Regions from separate parts of the Pectobacterium carotovorum genome, predicted to be linked through region 3. Evidence: predicted binding sites of a transcription regulator. Region 3 holds the regulator's gene; each other region holds the start of a gene.

Region 1 (6,655 bases), on a different contig from region 3:
CTAACGACATCACGCCACCCGGAAAATGGCATCAGCCGTATCTGCAAACGCTGCAACAGCGCCTGCCCGCGCCAATGCTGGGCGAAATTCCTTATGTATCGGATCTTCAGCAGCATAACCTAGGGGCATATTTGGATATTGAACCATTAGCCTATCCGTAGGCCTCTTAGTGAGAATATTGCCGCTAATATAGAATTTCTAATAAACTATTTTTTGCTCATTTCGCCACTATAGTGGCGAAATTGTGGTGATTAATGCCAATAGAATATAAGCATTAAAATTATTTCAAAAAAAACAATACAAATCTCTATTATTCTAATGATTATTTTTCATTTTAATATAAATTCAATGATTATTTAATTTAAATAAACCCCTCAAAATAATATCTTATTTAAGATGTATTTCCGATATTTTTATCTATTTTGGTTAATGGATTTGTTTTTAAATTTCGCTCTCTTTTGCTATATTTCATATATAACATGATGTTGCGGTTTTTTATTCTACTCATTTGACTTTTATTTTTATTAGAAAATGCAACTTTTTATGCTTTAATAAAAATATAGCGCTTTAGCTATTGGTAAACTCGTGCTTCATCGATTATTTTCTCTTAATTTATTTGCTTATAAGGAATGCTATGGCTTACGCTCAATGGGTGGAAATAAGAATATATTCTGAAAATATGACATTAACAGTAAAAAATGTAGTCCAGAGTTGGGGCAAGTTCTATAAAAAAGGAAATAAAGATGATGAAATATCAAAAGACAAGATTGAAGGGTTAAAAATAGATTATGACTCCAATGTGACCATTTGCTCATGCGGTCGTTCAAATTCCTGGTCTGGAACCGAAGGTAGCTTTGAGCTATACGATGGTAGTGTACTCGTCGGGAAGTATTATTGGGATTGTCCATGGGGTTCCAAAGATAATAAATCAGAATGGACTAAAGGAGATAGTAAAAATTATGAGACGTCGATAGAAGGGGGCAACCTAGATTCAGGTGCTATAGGAAATGTTTATCTTACCTGTATCAAGATAAATTAAATAAATCTATCTTATCGGTTACTGACCCTCTTTCTACTGAAATTATATTAATCTAAGGATTTGAAATGGAAAGTAATAAGTCTTTTAATAACCCACTGATTGGGGTTAGGATTGGTTCTACAATATCAGGTAATGAAGGGAAATTCAGTCCCTCTATTATTGTTGAAAATATAACCCGCATGATTCCAGAAAAAGAAGTTGTAAAATCTATGACGGGGAAAAGTTTATATGTTTATACGGATGAGCTTAATCAGGGGTCCTTGGGCGTCGCTGGAGGCTATGGTGTCTCTGGGGCATCGAAACTGACATCCTCTCTCTCCACCTATGTTGGGAATGCGACTGCATCAAGCAGTAAATCGATTAATGTTAATTATAACGTTACGATGCTCTCTGGCATGGAATATATTGATTTTGACGACCTCAAAGCCGAAGATATTATAAATTCATTAAAATCAGGACCAAAACATCTTGCTCTGGATGTATTGAATAAATTCAATGCGGTTAGAGGGCAGTCTGATAGCTCTGATACCCTGATGTTAGAGTGGGTTAATTCTTTACAAAAATTTGTGAAGCAATATGGTGATGGGGTTGTCGTGGGCGTCATCTGGGGAGGATTAGGTACAGTCTCAATGAGTATGTCCAGCTCAGAAGAAATGAGTGATTGGAAGTATGGTGGGAACGCCGACTTTTCTTATTCTAGCGTGGGCACGGCTGTATCCGTTAAGGCCACTTATGATGGCGGTAATTCAAAAAGTGAGTCAAAAGTTAATGTTGGCTGCACTTCCTGGTCTAGTGGGGGGTGTGTTGCAGAGCAGGTGGATGAGTGGTTTAGGGTTGTCGAAAATAAAGCTTTTACAGACATTGCAGAGATCAAGCTACTAGAAAAAGCGCCGACAATAAACACCGTTGCACCTCCGCCTACCATTCCAGATTTTCAAAAACCGGAAAGCGATCCTGAAGTTACCGATGAAGTAAAAAAAATAGAAAATCTGGACGATCTTGATACGTTTTCTGTCGCATCGGGCTATGAGAAAGCTAAAGAAATTGATAAGGATTTGACGCTAGAGGAGTTTATTAAAAAAGCAAATGAAAGCGCTGATACTAAGAATGTAGAAGAGTTAAATAAAGACGTTAAAAATAACGATGTAGATGTCTTACAGCCGGTTAACAAAAGTATTAAGGTTCTGGCTGAAATGGCAGTTATCCTGGATGAGCAGGTATCAGAGTTTAGCGATGATGACTTTTTCTTGAAAGATAAAGCTGATGCTTCACTCGAAGGGGATTATACCGTCCTTGGTGCTTGGATCGCTAATTGGTCAGATATTTTTCCCTGGATGTCGACGGGATATCTCAATGAAATATCGAATACCTTGATGGCACAAGAACTGTTGAAAAAACAGTGCATGATTCAGGATTTGTTAGCATTAAGTAATCTTTATTATGTCCTGGAGTCGTGCAAAGTCGATCTTTCATTCTGTAAAATAAAGTCCGCTTTACAAATTGCAGACTCATTTGGGCAAAGTTTGAGTTATCTTAAATCTGTATTAGATAAAGATGATGCAATAGAAAAAACGTTCAAAATGTTGAGTAATGAAGCGAAAATTATTTATAAAAAATGGAATGATATAAAATTTCTACGTAGCGCAGAGTTAGGGTTAGGGTTATTATCAAAAAATGAAAACTCCATTACCGATCACGTGTTGCGTGTAGAGTCTCATCCTTACAGACAGGTTGTTTATAAAGCTGAATACTGCTCATACGGCACGGGGAATTATAGTGCGTTTAGTGCCTTTCTGAAACTGTTTCCACTCATTGGTGTTGATGGGGAAATTTATGCATTCGGGCCATCATCCATGCTTTTAAGAAGTGTGAAAGAGGGTGAAATTACTTTCACTAAAGGTGGAGCTGCCGCAATGCGTTTTCAGATAAATGCAGATGAAAAAATATTGGAAAATAGTTATGGCAAACTCATACCTCTTCCTTTCACTGCTGCTGATAATGTCCGCTGGCGTGGACAGGGTTTTAGTACAAATCTGTCATCTATTAGCACGGTCAACGAACATTTAGATAAAATTCTCAAGGAGTTGGGAGAACTAAATGTTTGCACGTTTAGTAGCGAAGGATGGGATAAAGACTGGAATTATACGAAATCATATAATCTACGTGCATTGAAAACACAGTACGTTGGTTTAGTTGAAGAGGTTAAGAATGTATTTGGTCATTGATGTAATTTTATTTCGGCGTGGTTGAATTATTGTCACCTTAGAAATATTTGGTGATTTTACCTGCCATGATCTAATAATTTCTATATTATATTTTGAGGATAATACTATGACATACTATTGCTGGTTGGTTTATTATGATAAAAATCTATCAAAGCAAATAAAAAGTGATGAGGTGAAATATTACACTGGCCATCAACATGGCGTGCAACCAACGGATAAAGACTGGCGTGAGTGCAGAAAAACATTATTAATTAATGTGAATGCTGAAAGAAGAAAGAAAAAGTTACCTGAACTGCCCAGCATACCCGATTCAGAAACAGAGAAAAAAACGCGTTCTGAACATTAATATCTTAAGTAAAATCAATGGTTAATTTATTGTTTCTTGATGTAAACGCGTGATACATTGCATGCTATATACGTTGGCTTCCTCTGCTGCTCGCCCCATTATTGGGTTTGCCTTGGAAGGCCAACGTTTTTCGTTTCTAAAACGATAACGTTATATCACTGTTCCCACTCATGCTTATCAGGGGGATTGGATATCTTCCAAAGTTAGGATGAACCGTTCTTCACCTTTTCATCTCATTCTCTTTCGATTTTTACTCAATCGTACTGTAGTAGTACGACATGCTGTCATCAACAAACAGATGTCTGCGACAGCACATCATTTCTTGTAAAGGGGCTAATCGCATTTTTTCCTGAAAACAGGTATGGATTAATAGCTAAAACCTTCTTGAATTTTCCCCTAACTCCCCGCCATGCCTGAATTGTTGCGATTTAGCTCTCTGCTGTTTTTAGTCTTTTTCCGTCTAATACTTATGCGATAAATCACAGAAAGAGTGTGAAGAAAATCCATATCAGAGGGAATCACGAATGAAGCGGGTATTTCTCTAACTCAGTGCTGATGCGGGGTTGTGGGAGTTATCCACCATTTCTGTGGATAACTATGTGTATTATGGATAGACAACGCGTTCTAACCGAGAGCTGGCGCGGGTTGTCGCCAGGTTGGCGCTATTCTCCACGGTTTTGCTAATCTATTTATTATCATATGCTTAAGTAAAATCAAGCGTCTTAAGCAGCAATGGTGCGTAGTTGCATAAATTAACGTCACCACGTGTCCCTGCATGTTACATTTTTACCAAGTCTGGGGATAAATCATGATGATTTTATCTGGTAGATTGAAGATGGATGTGCTAGCAAATTCATTTGTTGATTAATCATCCAATCCAGCGATAATTCTCTTGATGCTGTTTTTATATCCAGTATCATTGCGGTGGCGGATTTCGCAATTGGCATTCAAAATAAAGCTCGTATGTCGCATGCGTCAGCGTGGTCGCTGTCAGTATGATAACGGTGCGACAAGGGATGCCGATGACGACCTACAGCCGTGCCTGAAATCGTCAGCTTGTGCCTTTTACCTGCCTCCGAGCATCCACCCACGAACATCGCATTGCGCGATGCGTAATAACGATAAGTAGCGTGCTTAACGATGAGTAAAGTATTTACACTGAATTCTGACTTTAAACCGGCAGGCGATCAGCCTGAGGCCATTCGTCGTTTAAAAGAGGGCCTGGAAGACGGGTTAGCGCACCAAACGCTGCTCGGAGTAACTGGTTCGGGTAAGACGTTCACGATCGCCAACGTGATTGCCGACCTCAATCGGCCGACGATGATGCTAGCGCCAAATAAAACGCTGGCGGCTCAGCTGTATGGCGAAATGAAAGAATTCTTTCCTGATAATGCCGTCGAATACTTCGTTTCGTACTACGACTATTATCAGCCGGAAGCCTACGTCCCGAGTTCGGACACCTTCATTGAAAAAGATGCATCGGTTAACGAACATATTGAGCAAATGCGTCTTTCCGCGACAAAAGCGTTGCTGGAGCGGCGTGATGTGATCGTCGTGGCTTCGGTGTCCGCTATCTATGGTCTGGGCGATCCCGATCTCTATCTGAAAATGATGCTGCACCTGACGCAGGGGATGCTGATTGACCAGCGTGCTATTTTGCGGCGTCTGGCTGAACTGCAATATTCCCGCAACGATCAGGCGTTCCAGCGCGGTACGTTCCGCGTGCGCGGTGAGGTGATCGATATCTTCCCAGCGGAATCTGACGAAATTGCGCTGCGTGTTGAACTATTCGATGAAGAAGTGGAGCGGCTATCGCTGTTTGACCCGCTGACAGGGCACGTCCTCCAGACGGTGCCGCGCTATACCATCTACCCCAAAACGCACTACGTGACGCCGCGTGAGCGTATTTTGCAGGCGATGGAAGACATCAAGGTGGAACTGGCCGATCGCAGAAAGGTGCTGCTGGCGAATGATAAGCTGGTGGAAGAGCAGCGGCTAAGCCAGCGCACGCAGTTTGATCTGGAGATGATGAACGAACTAGGCTATTGCTCTGGTATCGAAAACTACTCACGCTACCTTTCCGGGCGTGGTCCCGGCGAGCCGCCGCCGACGCTGTTTGACTATTTACCGGCGGATGGGCTGCTGGTCATTGATGAATCCCACGTTACCGTGCCGCAGATTGGCGGTATGTATCGCGGCGACCGCGCGCGTAAAGAGACGCTGGTCGAGTACGGTTTCCGGCTGCCTTCGGCGCTGGATAACCGTCCGATGAAATTTGAAGAGTTTGAAGCGCTGGCGCCGCAGACGATCTATGTGTCCGCGACGCCGGGTAACTATGAGCTGGAAAAATCGGGCGGTGAAGTGATCGATCAGGTGGTGCGTCCCACCGGGTTGCTCGACCCGATCATCGAAGTGCGGCCTGTGGCGACACAGGTGGACGACCTGCTTTCCGAGATTCGCCAGCGTGCGGCGGTTAACGAACGTGTGCTGGTCACTACGCTGACCAAGCGCATGGCGGAAGACCTTACGGAATATCTGGAAGAGCACGGCGAGCGGGTACGTTATCTGCACTCGGATATTGATACCGTCGAACGTGTGGAAATTATCCGTGATTTGCGCCTGGGTGAGTTTGACGTGCTGGTGGGTATCAACCTGTTGCGTGAAGGGTTGGATATGCCTGAAGTGTCGCTGGTGGCGATTCTGGATGCCGATAAAGAGGGCTTCCTGCGTTCCGAACGTTCCCTGATCCAGACGATTGGCCGTGCGGCGCGTAACCTGCGCGGGAAGGCGATTCTCTACGGCGACAAGATTACGCCATCCATGGCGAAGGCGATTGGCGAAACGGAACGCCGTCGTGAGAAGCAGGAGGCGTACAACACCGAGCACGGGATTGTGCCGCAGGGGCTCAACAAGAAAATATCCGATATTCTGCAACTGGGGCAGCCGACGAACAGAGGCAAAGGGCGAGGCAGCCGTAAAGCGGCAGAACCGGCCCCACGCTATGAGCTTATGACGCCGAAGGCCCTGGAGCTGAAAATCCGCGAG
Region 2 (6,655 bases), on a different contig from region 3:
AGAGAGCCGTGATTATTGGGAGAGTCAACTTTTAGTGAATGGCACAGTCGTCAATAAAACCCCATTTTACGGGTATGTGACTGGTTCGCGTGGACATGGACACCACCGCCGCGAATTGCTGCCATTCAGCACGCTGGTGGATATGCAACTTACAGCCGGTGAGGCTATAAACTTTGATTACACCAGTAACAGAGGTGATAGCAGCACGATATTTACTGTTTTCTACATCCAGGGCGTCAGCACCGATAAACCGGATGTGCCGTCCGCGATTATCATTTCCCCGTCAAGCAGCACAGTAAACGCTGGTGGACAGCAGCAGTTGGCTGCAACTGTTTTACCTGCTGGTGTTGCCGCTGATTACCCCGTTACATGGAGCGTAACCGATCCTGCGCTAGGTAGCGTCGATAGTAACGGCCTGTACACAGCAAACAGCGGCGTCAGCGGCACTCAGAGCGTAATCGCCAGTGTATCAACCGGGTTAGCCTCTACCGCAACGATAACACAGCATATTTTCCTGACTAATATCGATATCGGCAATGCTCCGCCAAATCTGATTGCTGACAGAACGTACGCCGTACCGATCACGTACAGCCCGCCCAACTACACTGAATCGGTGCAGGCATCATCGTCTGATTCGACAATAGCTACGCTATCAGTTGACGGCATATTAACGATCAGCTCTGGTGGAACGGCAACGCTCACGCTCACAGGTGCCAGCTCAGGCGTTACTGATTCGATAACAATCACTGCGACTGAAGAAGTCTTGCCTGAAGTTTACTTGCAGATCGATAACAATCTATCTGAGATTGCCACCGCTGGCGCGACAGATCAGGCCGCAGCGCGGAGCAATCTAGGGCTGGCGGCGCTGGCAACAAAAGACGGGCTCACGGCTGCTGAAGTTGGTGCTGTTCCGCAAGCCAGCGCATCAATCGGGATTGATAACCTGAATACCGTCATATCACCTGGTCGTAAATTTCAGTCGTTAACGAGCAATGCGACGTTAGCGCGGAATTATCCCGTCGCACTTGCTGGCATGCTGGACGTCATCAGAACGACCGACGCAGGCATTCGCCAGACGTTCTACCCGTATAACACGACCGAGGTGTATCACCGCTACTGCGTTGACGTGGGCGCGAATCCTATCGTGTTTAGTGCGTGGGGGAAATCGGGCGGAGACTATCTGGAGAAATCCCAGAATCTGCTGGACGTACCTGACAAACCGACAGCGCGCGATAACATAGGGGTGGGATACACGATATCGACGAGTGAACCGCCATCCAGCGCCAGCGGATACGCTCAGGGCCATATCTGGTATCAGGTTTAGCGAGGGGTTAAATGCCAATATTTCGTGAATCCGGGGGCTCGTTTTCCCCCGTTAAACGTCTCGACATTAACGATGCTGGGACGATTAAACGCGTGGCCGCCGCGTGGATCAATGACGGCGGCGTGTTCAAAAAATTGTTCCCAACTGAACCCGTTGATATTGCCGACTCACCTATTTTTGATGCTGATAATTCTGTTAAACGCTGGTCTGGGATGACTGTTTCGGCGCAAAAATATTGGATGATGGAAATCAGTATCCCGGTTATTGATGCGGCCTCGTTTGGGCAATTCACATCGAGCAATATCATTGTGACACGCAGCGGAAACGCACAACCTGTTCAACTGCGTGCAGATAATATTACGTGGGTAACAGAGTTACCGGACGGCACAGTACAAAACGCACTATCGCCGCCGCTCAACTCATCGACGCCGATCAGAATCGCGTGGGGTAACTCTGCGCGATGGATAACGATTCCGTACAACGCCGGAATTGTCGGCTCTGTAACAAACATCAGGATAGAAATCATCGCATCTGGCACGCTGTATTTTTACGACACGTCAGCAACACTGATTGCGATTTGATTACGCAAAAAACGACAGATACCCAGTATCTGGGTATCGTATCAATCGAGAATCAGCCAATCATTGGACTCATCGAACATTTCTTCTACAACGCGAGCAATGATCGCTTTATCAGATTTGCTTGCGTCGGTATTGATGCCGTTCGCCTGCATCGCTTTTGCTTTCACTGCGGCATCTGGAAAGACTCTGTGAACTCGCTTTGTTAGCTCGCCTTCAATTAGCGAGTGAGCATTGCGGATACTGGAAACGTTGCGCTTATCGTAGACTAGTTCAACAAACATTGCGGGATACCTCAGTTAAGTTGGTGAGGTATTTATACTGTATGCTTAACCAGTATTCAATGATGAATTATTTCCAATACATAACGTCGGGCACCCCAATAGCACCCCGTGATTAATGTATCTTATTGTTTAATATGCTGTATGCGTACTATCGAGCATCGGCGCGATGGAGAAGCGGTTAAGGCGAGAAGCGCGAGAGTCGGTGGATACCGTGTTGCGTGTACCTGATTTTACGTCGGTCATGATTTGTCAGTTATCGTTTCGTGTGTCTGGCGGTGTTGTCTGGTTTGAGCGTTGTCAGCATCCCTGTCACCCTTATTGTCTCGGGTTCTTCGCAGGGAGATAGAGTTCACTATAACATAGAGAAGCGCTCGCACGCTGACCGACTGCTCGGTGTTCGTTAATTCACGTTGTAGATCATTAATGCAATTCGACTTCCCAGTCTTCATAAGGCGGTTCGACGGTGAAACTGGGGTCGCAGTATTGTCGTAAATAGTCTGTGGCTCGTTTTTCGGCATATTTGGCGTTCAGTACGTTGCCGTCTTCATCCAGCTCTAGCACATTGGCGTAGATAGCGAAGACCTGTTCAAACGCACTGGGCTCTTCACCGTAGAGTGAAAGGTAATCAATGCCTTCAAGCGTATTTTGCGTGCCGCTGGCCATGAAATAGGCAAACGTTCTTAATGCACTGCTAAAGCTGTGGCTTAATTTCATGGTAAATCGCTCCCGTTATTGATTGCTTTGCGCATTCATAGCTCATCAATCGGTGTCAGCCCGCCGTATTCATCAGAGTAAACGTACTTTCCGGCAATCACGTCGGAGACATAGCTCTGGAACCAGTCTGCGAATGAGGAAGACAGTTTCTCTCTCTCGTCCATGTCGTGCCACATGGTAATAATCTGGCCGTGCTGGCCTCCGGTAGCCGGATCGAGATCGAGACAGTAGTGATCGCCGCCGCCGTTGTGGGTGAAGGGGATCCACTTTGCATTCCACCAGTCGGCCTTGATGCCGTCTTCCGGGCTGGACTCGATGCCCTCAAATTGCCCTTCACTAAGCAGCGACTGCCAGATTTCCCATTGTTCCAGTACCGCATGTGTGGATAAGAATTCTGTGTTCTCAAAAATGCTGCCGGAGTAGGTATCTTGCCCGTTGTGAATACGCAGGCAGGCTTTATAGTCCTCGGGCAGAGAGGTGCCAAGCGCGTGTTCAAGCGCCTCGATCTCTTGTTCCGTGGCGGGGGGATTGAGCGCTTTGCGTCCTTCAGGCCAGTGTGCTTCCAACCATGTTTCAAAAACAGACCACTGTTCGTTCATGTTGCTTCCTTCTCAACGGGATTGATGAATAAGCGCGGTAGCTCGCTGATTTATCACGAAGGAGCTACTTTAGCGGTTTAAAGGGATGAGATACAGACGGCATCGGGAATGAAAAAAGGGAACAGGCCGTAGCGTGCTCCCTGGGAAGGGTGATGAGAACGTTATGCGGTGGCGTGGTTGACCATCTGTGTCAGCACCTTGCGCCATGCATCTACCTGACCGAGGTAGTTTGCTGCCGGAATTTGCTGGAAATTCCCGTTGCCATCTTCCAGCGCAAACGTGGGGAAACCTTGTCCACGTACTTTCGCCAGTAATTCCCGGCTGGCGCTGATGTGTTTTGACAGCGTTTCTGCCTGAATAAAGGCGAACTCGGTGCTGAAGGCGTCGCCATCCAGGCCGATTTCTTCCGCACACTGACGCAGCACGGCAGCATCGGCGATCTTGAGCCCGGAAACGTAGTGCGCCCGCTCAATCTGGTACAGCATCACCATGCCTTTGTCATCCATCGCTTCCGCAGCGAGTACGGCAGCTGTCGGTGGCGCAGAATCCAACACGACGCTGGTGTCGCGCAGCAGCCCTTCGTAATAGTTTTCCCCGAAGGTCTGCCCGGTCATTTGCGCAATACGGCGATCGTGGGGAATCACATAATCGTGCCACTCGGGGGTGATGGTGCGGCTATTGCTGCCCGTCATCATACCGCCGCCGTGGAGGATCAGATCCAGCCCGTCAATCTCCTGCGCTGCCAGCGCGAGTGGGGCGGCGCCGTAGCACCAGCCGCACAGTGGATCATAAATGTAATGCAGTCTTACTGTGGCCACTTCATTTCACCTTTCAGGACCTTGGCGCTCAGCTCAAGACCCGATTCTTCTTTCAGCGTCGGGTAGTGTTTTTTCATTGCAGCGATCAGCTCGGCAGAGTCTTTGGTTTTTGCCAGCTCTTTCTCCAGCGTCTCCAGATATTGCAGCGTGAACGTCACGTTTTTCAAGGTGTAATCTGTTGGCGCGATAAAGTGACCCGGTACAACGATGGTCGGCTTCAGCGCTTCAATGGATTTCAGCGTGTCACGCCAGTGAACGCGAGACTCAGGCGTTTGGGTATCGGCAATCCAGACGTGGATGTTGGCAGACACCGGAATACCACCCACAACGGCTTTCAGTGAAGGGATCCAGACGTAAGTACGGTCCGGCGTTGGCCCTTTCAGTCCTTTCACTTCCAGTTTTTTGCCGTCAACGGTAAAGCTATCGCCTTCCAGCGGCTGAGGAACCACGATCTCTTTCGGCGCGTTTTCTTTCAGAACCGGGCCCCAGTGCGCCACTTTGCCGTCTTTGCTGGCGTTGATCGCGTCGATAGTGGCCTGAGTAGCAATGATTTTCGCGTCCGGGAAGGCGGCTTTGATCACGTCCAGACCGAAGTAGTAGTCAGGGTCGGAATGGCTGATATAAACGGTGGTCAGTTTTTTTCCGGTGGCTTTGATGCGATCAACCAGCGTTTGGGCATCGTTACGCTGGAACTGCGCATCGATCAGGACGACTTCTTTATCGCCGCTGATAATTTCGGAAGAAACAGGGAATACGCTAGCTTCACCAGGGTTAAACACGTCAATTTTTAACTCGGCGGCGTTAGCAGCAGAAGCCAGACCCAGCGAGGCAGCGAGTAAAGATACGGTAAAAGCGATAGATTTAGACATGGTGATACTCCACAGGTATGACAGAAAGTGGGTTCATGTTATGTTGCATTAATCGTACGAAAAACCGCAAAACTGGCAATTGTTTGTTGCATAGAACGGACTAATCTATGGATCGCATTACGGCAGCAGAAGTGTTCGTGACTATTATAGACCGCGGCAGCATGATCGCGGCGGCAGAGACGCTGGACATGTCCCGGGCGATGGTGACGCGCTATCTGGCGGAGATGGAAGCGTGGGCAGGGGCGCGGTTACTGCACCGCACGACGCGCAAGCTGAGCCTGACCGATGCCGGGGAAAAAACGCTGGCGCGCTGTCGGGAGATGCTGGCGCTGACGGCGGATATGCGCGTCGAGGCCGAGACCGACGATGCCACGTTAAGCGGTTTGCTGCGTCTTAGCTGTTCGCAGTCGCTGGCGCAGAGTGCGCTCGGCATGGCGATCACGGCTTTCCTGCGGCACCATCCTCGGGTCGCTATCGATCTGCAAATGAATAACCGCGCGGTGAATCTGGTCGAGGAGCGTATCGATCTGGCGTTGCGCATCACCAACGAACTGGATCCCAATCTGATTGCCCGACCGTTGGCACGCTGTGAGTCGGTGCTGTGTGCATCGCCTTCTTATTTGAATGAACACGGTATTCCGAGACAGTTGACCGATCTCTCGATTCACAACTGCCTGACTTATACCTATTTCGGCAAAAGCCTGTGGCATTTTTCCCGCGGCGATGAAAAATTTACGATTCCGGTTAGCGGTAATCTGAGCGGCAATGAATCGCTGGTGCTGCTGGCGGGCGCGCTGGAAGGGGCTGGGATTGCGCTGCAACCGCGCTATTCTGTGACACCTTATCTCGCCAGCGGACAGCTGGTGGCGCTGTTGCCGGAATACCGTCCGCAGGCGATGGGGATTTATGGCATTTACACCTCGCGCCGCCAGATGCCTGCCGCGCTGCGTACTCTGCTGGATTTTCTGGTGGACTGGTTTGCTCACGACCCTCGCTGGCGGGCGCTGGCACAGCCATCGGCGCAGTGACGGGGCTAACGACCCAGACGGCACGCTAGCGCCGCAGAACCTGTTCCAGACGTGAAGGCACGCCGGCAGCGTACTGTCTGAGTTGCTCAATCACGGTGTCGACCAGCGCCGATGCAGGGCGGTGCAGCGGACGAATCAGGCTGACCGTAAAGGGCACGTCGATGCTGAAAGGCCGCACGACCACGCCAGAGGCGGCATAATCCAATGCGGTGAGCGGGTTGACGATGGACAGCCCGACGCCTGCCCGCACCATGGCACACACCGATGCCGCGCTGTGGGTTTCCAGCACCATCCGGCGCGACACGCCCTGTTCCTGAAACAGCTTGTCCAGCAGTTGGCGATAGCTGTCGGCGCTCGACAGGCTGATAAAGGGCTCATCGGCAAAATCCTGCGGCGTGAGCACCGCTTTTTGCGCCAGCGGATGCCCGGCAGGCAGTACGC
Region 3 (6,655 bases):
CTGTGTGTCTCCGGTTTTCCGTTACTGTTGACTGAGCTTTTCTTACCGGAATCACCGATTTATTTCAGCCGGTGATGAAGGTTGGCAGGTAATTTGAGGAGATAAATCCTTGGAAAGAAGTGTTACAGCAGGGAAATGGCTGGCTTATTGTCGCTTGATGCGAATTGATAAACCGATAGGTTCTCTGCTGCTGCTGTGGCCAACGCTATGGGCGCTGTGGCTGGCGGGAGGGGGAGTGCCTGCGCCGTGGACGCTCTTTGTGTTTGTCGCTGGCGTTTTCTTGATGCGTGCGGCGGGCTGCGTCATCAATGACTATGCCGATCGACATTTTGACGGCCATGTAAAACGTACCGCTTCTCGCCCGTTGCCCAGCGGTGAGGTGAGCGAGCAAGCTGCCAAAGTGCTGTTTGTCGTGCTGGTCTTGCTGGCGTTCGGCCTGGTGCTGACGCTGAATAAGATGACGATCTGGCTGTCCGTTGCGGGGCTGGGGCTGGCATGGGTCTATCCGTTTATGAAACGGGTCAGCCATCTTCCTCAGTTTGTGCTGGGTGCGGCATTTGGCTGGTCAATCCCGATGGCGTATGCCGCGGTGAGTGAAAGCCTGCCGGTGACCTGCTGGATGATGTTTTTGGCGTATATCTGCTGGACGGTCGCCTACGATACCCAATATGCGATGGTAGACCGCGATGATGACCTGAAGATCGGTGTGAAATCCACCGCGATATTATTTGGCCGCTTTGACAATATTATCATCGGGTTATTGCAGTTTAGCATGCTGGCGCTGCTGCTGATTTTAGGAAAGATCAGCGGATTGGGAACCTCCTATTACATTTCGCTGCTGGTGGCGGCTGGGATGTTTGTCTATCAGCAAATACTCACTGCCGGTCGCGAGCGCGATGCCTGTTTTAAGGCGTTCCACAATAATAAATACGCAGGAATGGCGATATTTATCGGTGTGCTGTTTGGCCTGTAAGCTTGAGCATCAGAGATAAAAAAAGCAGCGATTTCTCGCTGCTTTTTTTATGGCGGAACATTCAGATGTGTTTGTCATGCTAAACGCGCCTGCGGTTTGATGGCGGCGTGTCGTCCGCCATTTCCCGCTGGCTACTCCTGCATCGTCTCTTCCACTGCCTGACTATCGGCTTCCATTTCAGTAGATGAGCTGGCGCTTTCAATGGTCAACCGAACTTCCGGGGTGATCAGATCGCCGAGAATGTTGTAGATCGCCACGATATCGCCTTGCGCAGCTTCCGCGCTGTCGGTGATATACCCTTCTGTCCGTAAGGTAGCGACCAGCGTTGAGAACACAGCTTTATCAAAGAACTCTGGAGCGTTGATACCGTGCAGGACGGACAGGCGTTGTGCCATGTTCCGGCTTTCCTTCTCCAGCGTTCCGCGGTTGATTTCCGGATTCGCACACAGCAACGACAGCGTAATCGCATAGCGTTGCAGCGTTTCACGCACGCCAGCTGACAGCAATTGCAGCGTACGGATACGTGGCGGGTTGATAGCCAGTTCACCGTCACGGCTGCACAGCAGTTGCTGTTGAATCAGTTCGTTAGCCAACGTTTCCAGCACGCCCGGTAACTGCTCTTTGGAATAATGCAGGAACAGCTCGGATTGCAGCAGCGGATAAATCAGCGCGATCTGTCGCACGACTTCGGCAAGCGTAATCCGGCGGTGGTGGATGACGATGCTGGCGATCAGCGACGGTAAGACCAACAGATGCTGGATGTTATTGCGATAGTACGTCATCAGAACGGCCTGCTCGCGCGGCAGAATGATGATATCGCCAATGCTGTCCTTCTCGACTTCGAACTTGTTCATGCTCAGCGCATGTTCCAACAGTTCATCCGCTGTCTTTTTCGGAACCGTAATATCTTTGTGGTAAGGAACCTGGCGCAGCAGTTGCAGATAGCAATCCAGCTGTTCTTGCATTTGCTCGCGTGTCAGTGAGCGCTGGCGCGATGCCAGCAAGGCTGTAGAACACAGGTTCATTGCGTTTGCTGCCGCAGAATTATTGATGCGCACCATGATATCCATAGAGATATCCTGCACCGTCGGCGTTAGCCAGCTTGGGCGCTGTGCTTCAATAGGATCAATCGCGTCACGCCATTGCGGAACATGCTGGTTCAGGTAGGTTGTCAGCGGGAGCGGTTCGCCAAAGTTCACATACCCCTGGCCGAGATTACGCAGTTTGCGCAAACCGCGCACCATCTGCATAAAGCCTTCTTTTTCCTTCACCGCACCGCGCAGCTCTTTCGCATAGGTGCCGACTTCCATCACATGCTCGTAGCCGACATAAATCGGCACCAGCGTGATAGGACGCGTACCGCCTCTGAGCATGGCCTGAATGGTCATGGCCAGTGTACCGGTTTTGGGTTCCAACAGACGACCCGTGCGCGAACGCCCGCCTTCCATGAAGTATTCCACCGAATAGCCGCGGGCAAACAGTTCACCCAGATATTCACGGAAAATCGTGGAATACAGCTTGTTGCCTTTGAAGGTACGGCGAATAAAGAAAGCGCCAAGACGGCGGAAGATCGGGCCTGCCGGCCAGAAATTCAGGTTGATACCGGCGGCGATGTGCGGCGGCACTAAGCCCTGATGGTACAGGACATAGGACAGCAGCAAATAGTCCATATGGCTGCGGTGGCAGGGCACATAGACAATGCCGTGACCATCCTGCGCCAACTGACGAACGCGTTCGGCGTTATGGACGTTGATCCCTTGATAAAGGCGGTTCCACGTCCAGCTTAAGACGCGATCCGACAGACGCACGGCTTCGTAGGAGAAGTCGGCGGCGATTTCTTCCATCAGCGCAATCGCGTTCTGCTGCGCTTTCTCAGTAGAAATCTTCTTACTGCGCGCCTCATCGTCTACGGCTTTCTTGATTGCTTTGGAATCCAGCAGCTTATTAAACAGCTCCTGACGTACCGGCAAACGCGGGCCAACCGCCGCCAAACGCTGGCGGGAGAAGTGCATACGCGCGACGCGCGCCAGTTTGTGGGCTATGGTTTTGTCAGTACCATGTTCGGTCGCCATATAGCGCAGCGACACCGGGCTGGAGAAGCGGACAAAGCTGTCTCGGCCTAGCCACAGGACGGCGAAGAATTTCTCAATGCCGTTGAGCAAGCGCAGGTGTGGTGCGGCCTGAGCGTGGCTTTCCCGACCCGGAGAACGCCCAAACATTACAGAAACCGGCACCATCTGTACGTCTAAATCTGGATTAGCGCGATGCAAATCCAGATAGTCGTGGAACAGCTTGACGGATTTCTGCTTGGGAACGTAATAGCGAAAGACGCGCGGCCCGTCATTAATAAAGACGTGGCTGGGGAGTTCGACGCCGTTGAATTCGAACGACTGCGAGGGATCGGGTAACCCCAATGCCAGGCACTTCGCACGTAGCGTCAAGAGATCTGCCTGAGAGTTATAAGGCAGAACATAGAGTATAGGACGTGAGGGATCTAACCCTAGCTCGACCACGGGATCTGCGGGAATAACTTTGCTTTTAACCAGCAGTTTTAGTGGGAGATTCAATAGTTTATAGTAAATTTTACGCCAACCTGACATAACAACTTGGAGCCTCTTGTTAGCAATGCGCCGCAAGGATACCAGAAACTGCGCCGGAGATCTGTGGTGATGAGACAACGTAGGTGCGTTAAAATGCGAACTATTTTGCGTAAATAATGGAGGATAAATGAATAAAGCAACGGGGATGACCCGGATTATTAAGGCGACCGGTTATTCCCTTAAGGGGCTAAAGCAGGCGTGGCAGCATGAGGCGGCGTTTCGTCAGGAAACAATACTGACGATTGTCGGCGTGATTATTGCGTGTTTGCTGCCAGTTACGCTGGTCGAAAAACTGCTGCTGATCGGGTCTGTCGTATTGATTATGCTTTTTGAGTTGGCTAATAGCGCGATTGAAGCAGTTGTCGATCGTATTGGCCCTGAGCATCACGAATTATCCGGAAGGGCGAAAGATATCGGCTCGGCGGCTGTTTTTGTTGCCATCGTGTTAGCCGCTGTCGTGTGGGGCAGCATCCTCTGGCAACATTTTGCCTGACGGTACGCATAAATGAATAAAAGTCAGAGGCTTTGCCGATATCTCCATTCCCAATTGTGGCTTACCTGTATATACTCACAGCAAGACTGTATAAACAACCAGGGGGCGGAATGAAAGTATTAACAGCAAGGCAGCAGCAGGTTTATGACCTGATCCGCGATCATATTGCGCAGACCGGAATGCCGCCAACGCGCGCGGAAATTGCTCAACAGCTGGGGTTTCGCTCTCCCAATGCGGCTGAAGAACATCTGAAAGCGCTGGCGCGTAAAGGTGTGATTGAAATTGTATCGGGTGCTTCTCGCGGTATTCGTCTGCTGATGGAAGAAGAGACGGGTATTCCTCTGGTTGGTCGCGTGGCTGCAGGTGAGCCTCTGCTGGCGCAGGAACATATCGAATGTCACTATCAGGTTGACCCAGCCATGTTCAAACCCAGCGCTGACTTTTTGCTGCGGGTGAGCGGTATGTCGATGAAAGATATTGGTATTATGGATGGCGATTTACTGGCCGTGCATAAAACAGAAGATGTACGCAACGGTCAGATTGTCGTCGCACGTATTGATGATGAAGTGACGGTGAAGCGCCTGAAAAAGCAGGGCAATACAGTGCATCTTCTCGCGGAAAACGAAGAGTTTGCCCCCATTGTTGTCGACCTGCGTCAACAAAGCTTTTCGATAGAAGGCTTAGCGGTTGGCGTCATTCGTAACAGTGACTGGAGCTAACGATTCACCGAGATGCACTGCTCGTCTGTTTGAGTCAGTGCATCATCCTCTTTGTGTTAATTGCTTCATGTGCTAGTCACTTTATGTGTGGGTTGCCCCCGTGTGTTAATCTGCTGGCTGTATATATTTCGTTACATTTAGCGTGCGTTTTCTGCGATTCCTCTTACCACCTGTTTTTCCTCTGCTTTTGCGGTGATTTTCTCTTTCTTAACGTCTTGCCCAGTTACTGATTCCTGGTTTTTCATTTTAAGTGAAATATTCGGCTATAATTTTTATCAAGGTAAGCATTTTAATCTTGATTTGGTCGTTTGGTGATTGATTACCAGCCATCACATTTAGGTTAGCCCGGCAGTCAAGGGAGACAGTGGCGAAGAACACCGTGATGGTTCACACCATGATGACGCTGCTTACTGAATAGACCGATTTATCTGACACTGACGCCTACGTCGGTAGTCATGATTCATTTATGCGCAATACACCTAAGGTATGGAGATTCTTATGAATAAAGACCAAGCCAGCGGTAACTGGAAACAGTTTAAAGGTAAAGCGAAAGAGCAATGGGGTAAATTAACGGATGACGATCTGACGGTCATCGAAGGTAAGCGTGACCAACTGGTAGGGAGAATCCAGGAGCGTTACGGGTACGCAAAAGAAGCGGCAGAGAAAGAAGTGAAGCACTGGGAAGAGCACCACAAATATCACTGGTAGTGAACGCGATAGCTCTTCGCTGAAAGGACGATAGCCCTCGGGGCTATCGTTTTTTAATAGAGATTAACGCTTTTTAATCGGAACCGTATGGTCGTGATCGCAATGATCCGGCTGATTGCACGATGCCACTTCCTGACAGCCACCACACAGCCCGTGAGCTTCCACAACGCTGTGGCGTAGCGTAAATCCTGACTGCTGTGCCAGACTACGCAGCGTTTCTTCTACACCTTCGGTTTGACGTTCTGTAACCTGTCCGCAGCGATCGCAGATGAACAGAGCTGACGTATGGCTGTGGTCTTCGATATGGTGACACAGCACGTAGCTGTTGTTTGACTCGACGCGATGAATGAAGCCTTGTTCCAGCAGAAAATCCAGTGCGCGATAGACGGTCGGCGGTTTCGCCTGAGGTTCGGAAACGCGCAGCAGATCCAGCAGGTCATAAGCGCTGATAGCACCGGACTGCTGTGCCATTAGGCGTAAAACCTCTAACCGCTGCGGCGTGAGACGCACAGCGCGCTGCTGACAAATCTGTTCAGCCTGGGCAAGAAGTTTGTCCTGTTTGGTTGAATCCATTGTCATATCACCCTGACGCATTGAGGAACAAGACGGATATCTTACCACGACTGAATAAAAACGCCGAACTGGCGGCGTTTTCCTGCAAAAACCACTTCCTGTAAAAACAACGGACAGAACGCTACACGACCAGGTCGATGAGCAGCGCTCGCAAAGGTGCTTCTGCCTGTAGCGTCAACGCTGCTTCTTCTTTAATAAAGGCACCGTCGCCGCAGTGTAGGGCTTCACTGTGCTGACCGCCTTTTACCACCATTGAACCGTGGATCAACTGGAGGTATGCCTGATTGCCCTGTAGTGCGATCGTGCTTTGCTCATTCTGCTGGAGATCGACATGATGGATCCAAACCTGCTGGCGTAGTTGCAGGCTGGTCTGTTCACCTTCCGGCGAGGCAAGCAGAGTATGGCTTGATGGATCTAATTCCATGCGCTGTAACGGGCTGTTCTCTCGGGTCTGGCAGGCGTTCAGCCATAGTTGCAGCCTCGTCAGTGGCTTACTGGCGTTGGTATTATGTTCGCTATAGCTGACGTTTGGCTGAGTGGCGAGCAACAGCACATCTCCGGCTTTGGCCTGAATGTGGCAACCGTTGCT

The links. Region 3 encodes LexA, which represses DNA repair genes until DNA is damaged. Its sites were predicted from a motif close to TNCTGTATGTACATACAGNA; they were not measured.
Region 1: uvrB (excinuclease ABC subunit UvrB) is a predicted target of LexA. The motif match lies at 4,507-4,526, and genes of this name have one in related genera.
Region 2: R9X49_RS15385 (DinI-like family protein) is a predicted target of LexA. The motif match lies at 2,222-2,241, and genes of this name have one in related genera.

What each region holds. Positions count from the first base shown of each region.
Region 1 is NZ_JAXAFK010000001.1:975,097-981,751, forward strand. It holds gene bioD (dethiobiotin synthase) at 1-161, shown strand, start outside; gene R9X49_RS04250 (aegerolysin family protein) at 635-1,039, shown strand; gene R9X49_RS04255 (hypothetical protein) at 1,105-3,264, shown strand; gene R9X49_RS04260 (hypothetical protein) at 3,371-3,610, shown strand; gene uvrB (excinuclease ABC subunit UvrB) at 4,751-6,655, shown strand, end outside.
Region 2 is NZ_JAXAFK010000003.1:164,821-171,475, reverse strand. It holds gene R9X49_RS15395 (Ig-like domain-containing protein) at 1-1,324, shown strand, start outside; gene R9X49_RS15390 (hypothetical protein) at 1,417-1,905, shown strand; gene R9X49_RS15385 (DinI-like family protein) at 1,947-2,186, opposite strand; gene R9X49_RS15380 (hypothetical protein) at 2,607-2,900, opposite strand; gene R9X49_RS15375 (SMI1/KNR4 family protein) at 2,936-3,499, opposite strand; gene R9X49_RS15370 (DsbA family protein) at 3,661-4,317, opposite strand; gene R9X49_RS15365 (MBL fold metallo-hydrolase) at 4,305-5,186, opposite strand; gene R9X49_RS15360 (LysR family transcriptional regulator) at 5,294-6,214, shown strand; gene R9X49_RS15355 (LysR family transcriptional regulator) at 6,240-6,655, opposite strand, start outside.
Region 3 is NZ_JAXAFK010000002.1:303,408-310,062, forward strand. It holds gene ubiC (chorismate lyase) at 1-75, shown strand, start outside; gene ubiA (4-hydroxybenzoate octaprenyltransferase) at 110-973, shown strand; gene plsB (glycerol-3-phosphate 1-O-acyltransferase PlsB) at 1,105-3,573, opposite strand; gene R9X49_RS13395 (diacylglycerol kinase) at 3,701-4,066, shown strand; gene lexA (transcriptional repressor LexA) at 4,177-4,785, shown strand; gene R9X49_RS13405 (CsbD family protein) at 5,284-5,493, shown strand; gene zur (zinc uptake transcriptional repressor Zur) at 5,557-6,066, opposite strand; gene R9X49_RS13415 (pirin family protein) at 6,188-6,655, opposite strand, start outside.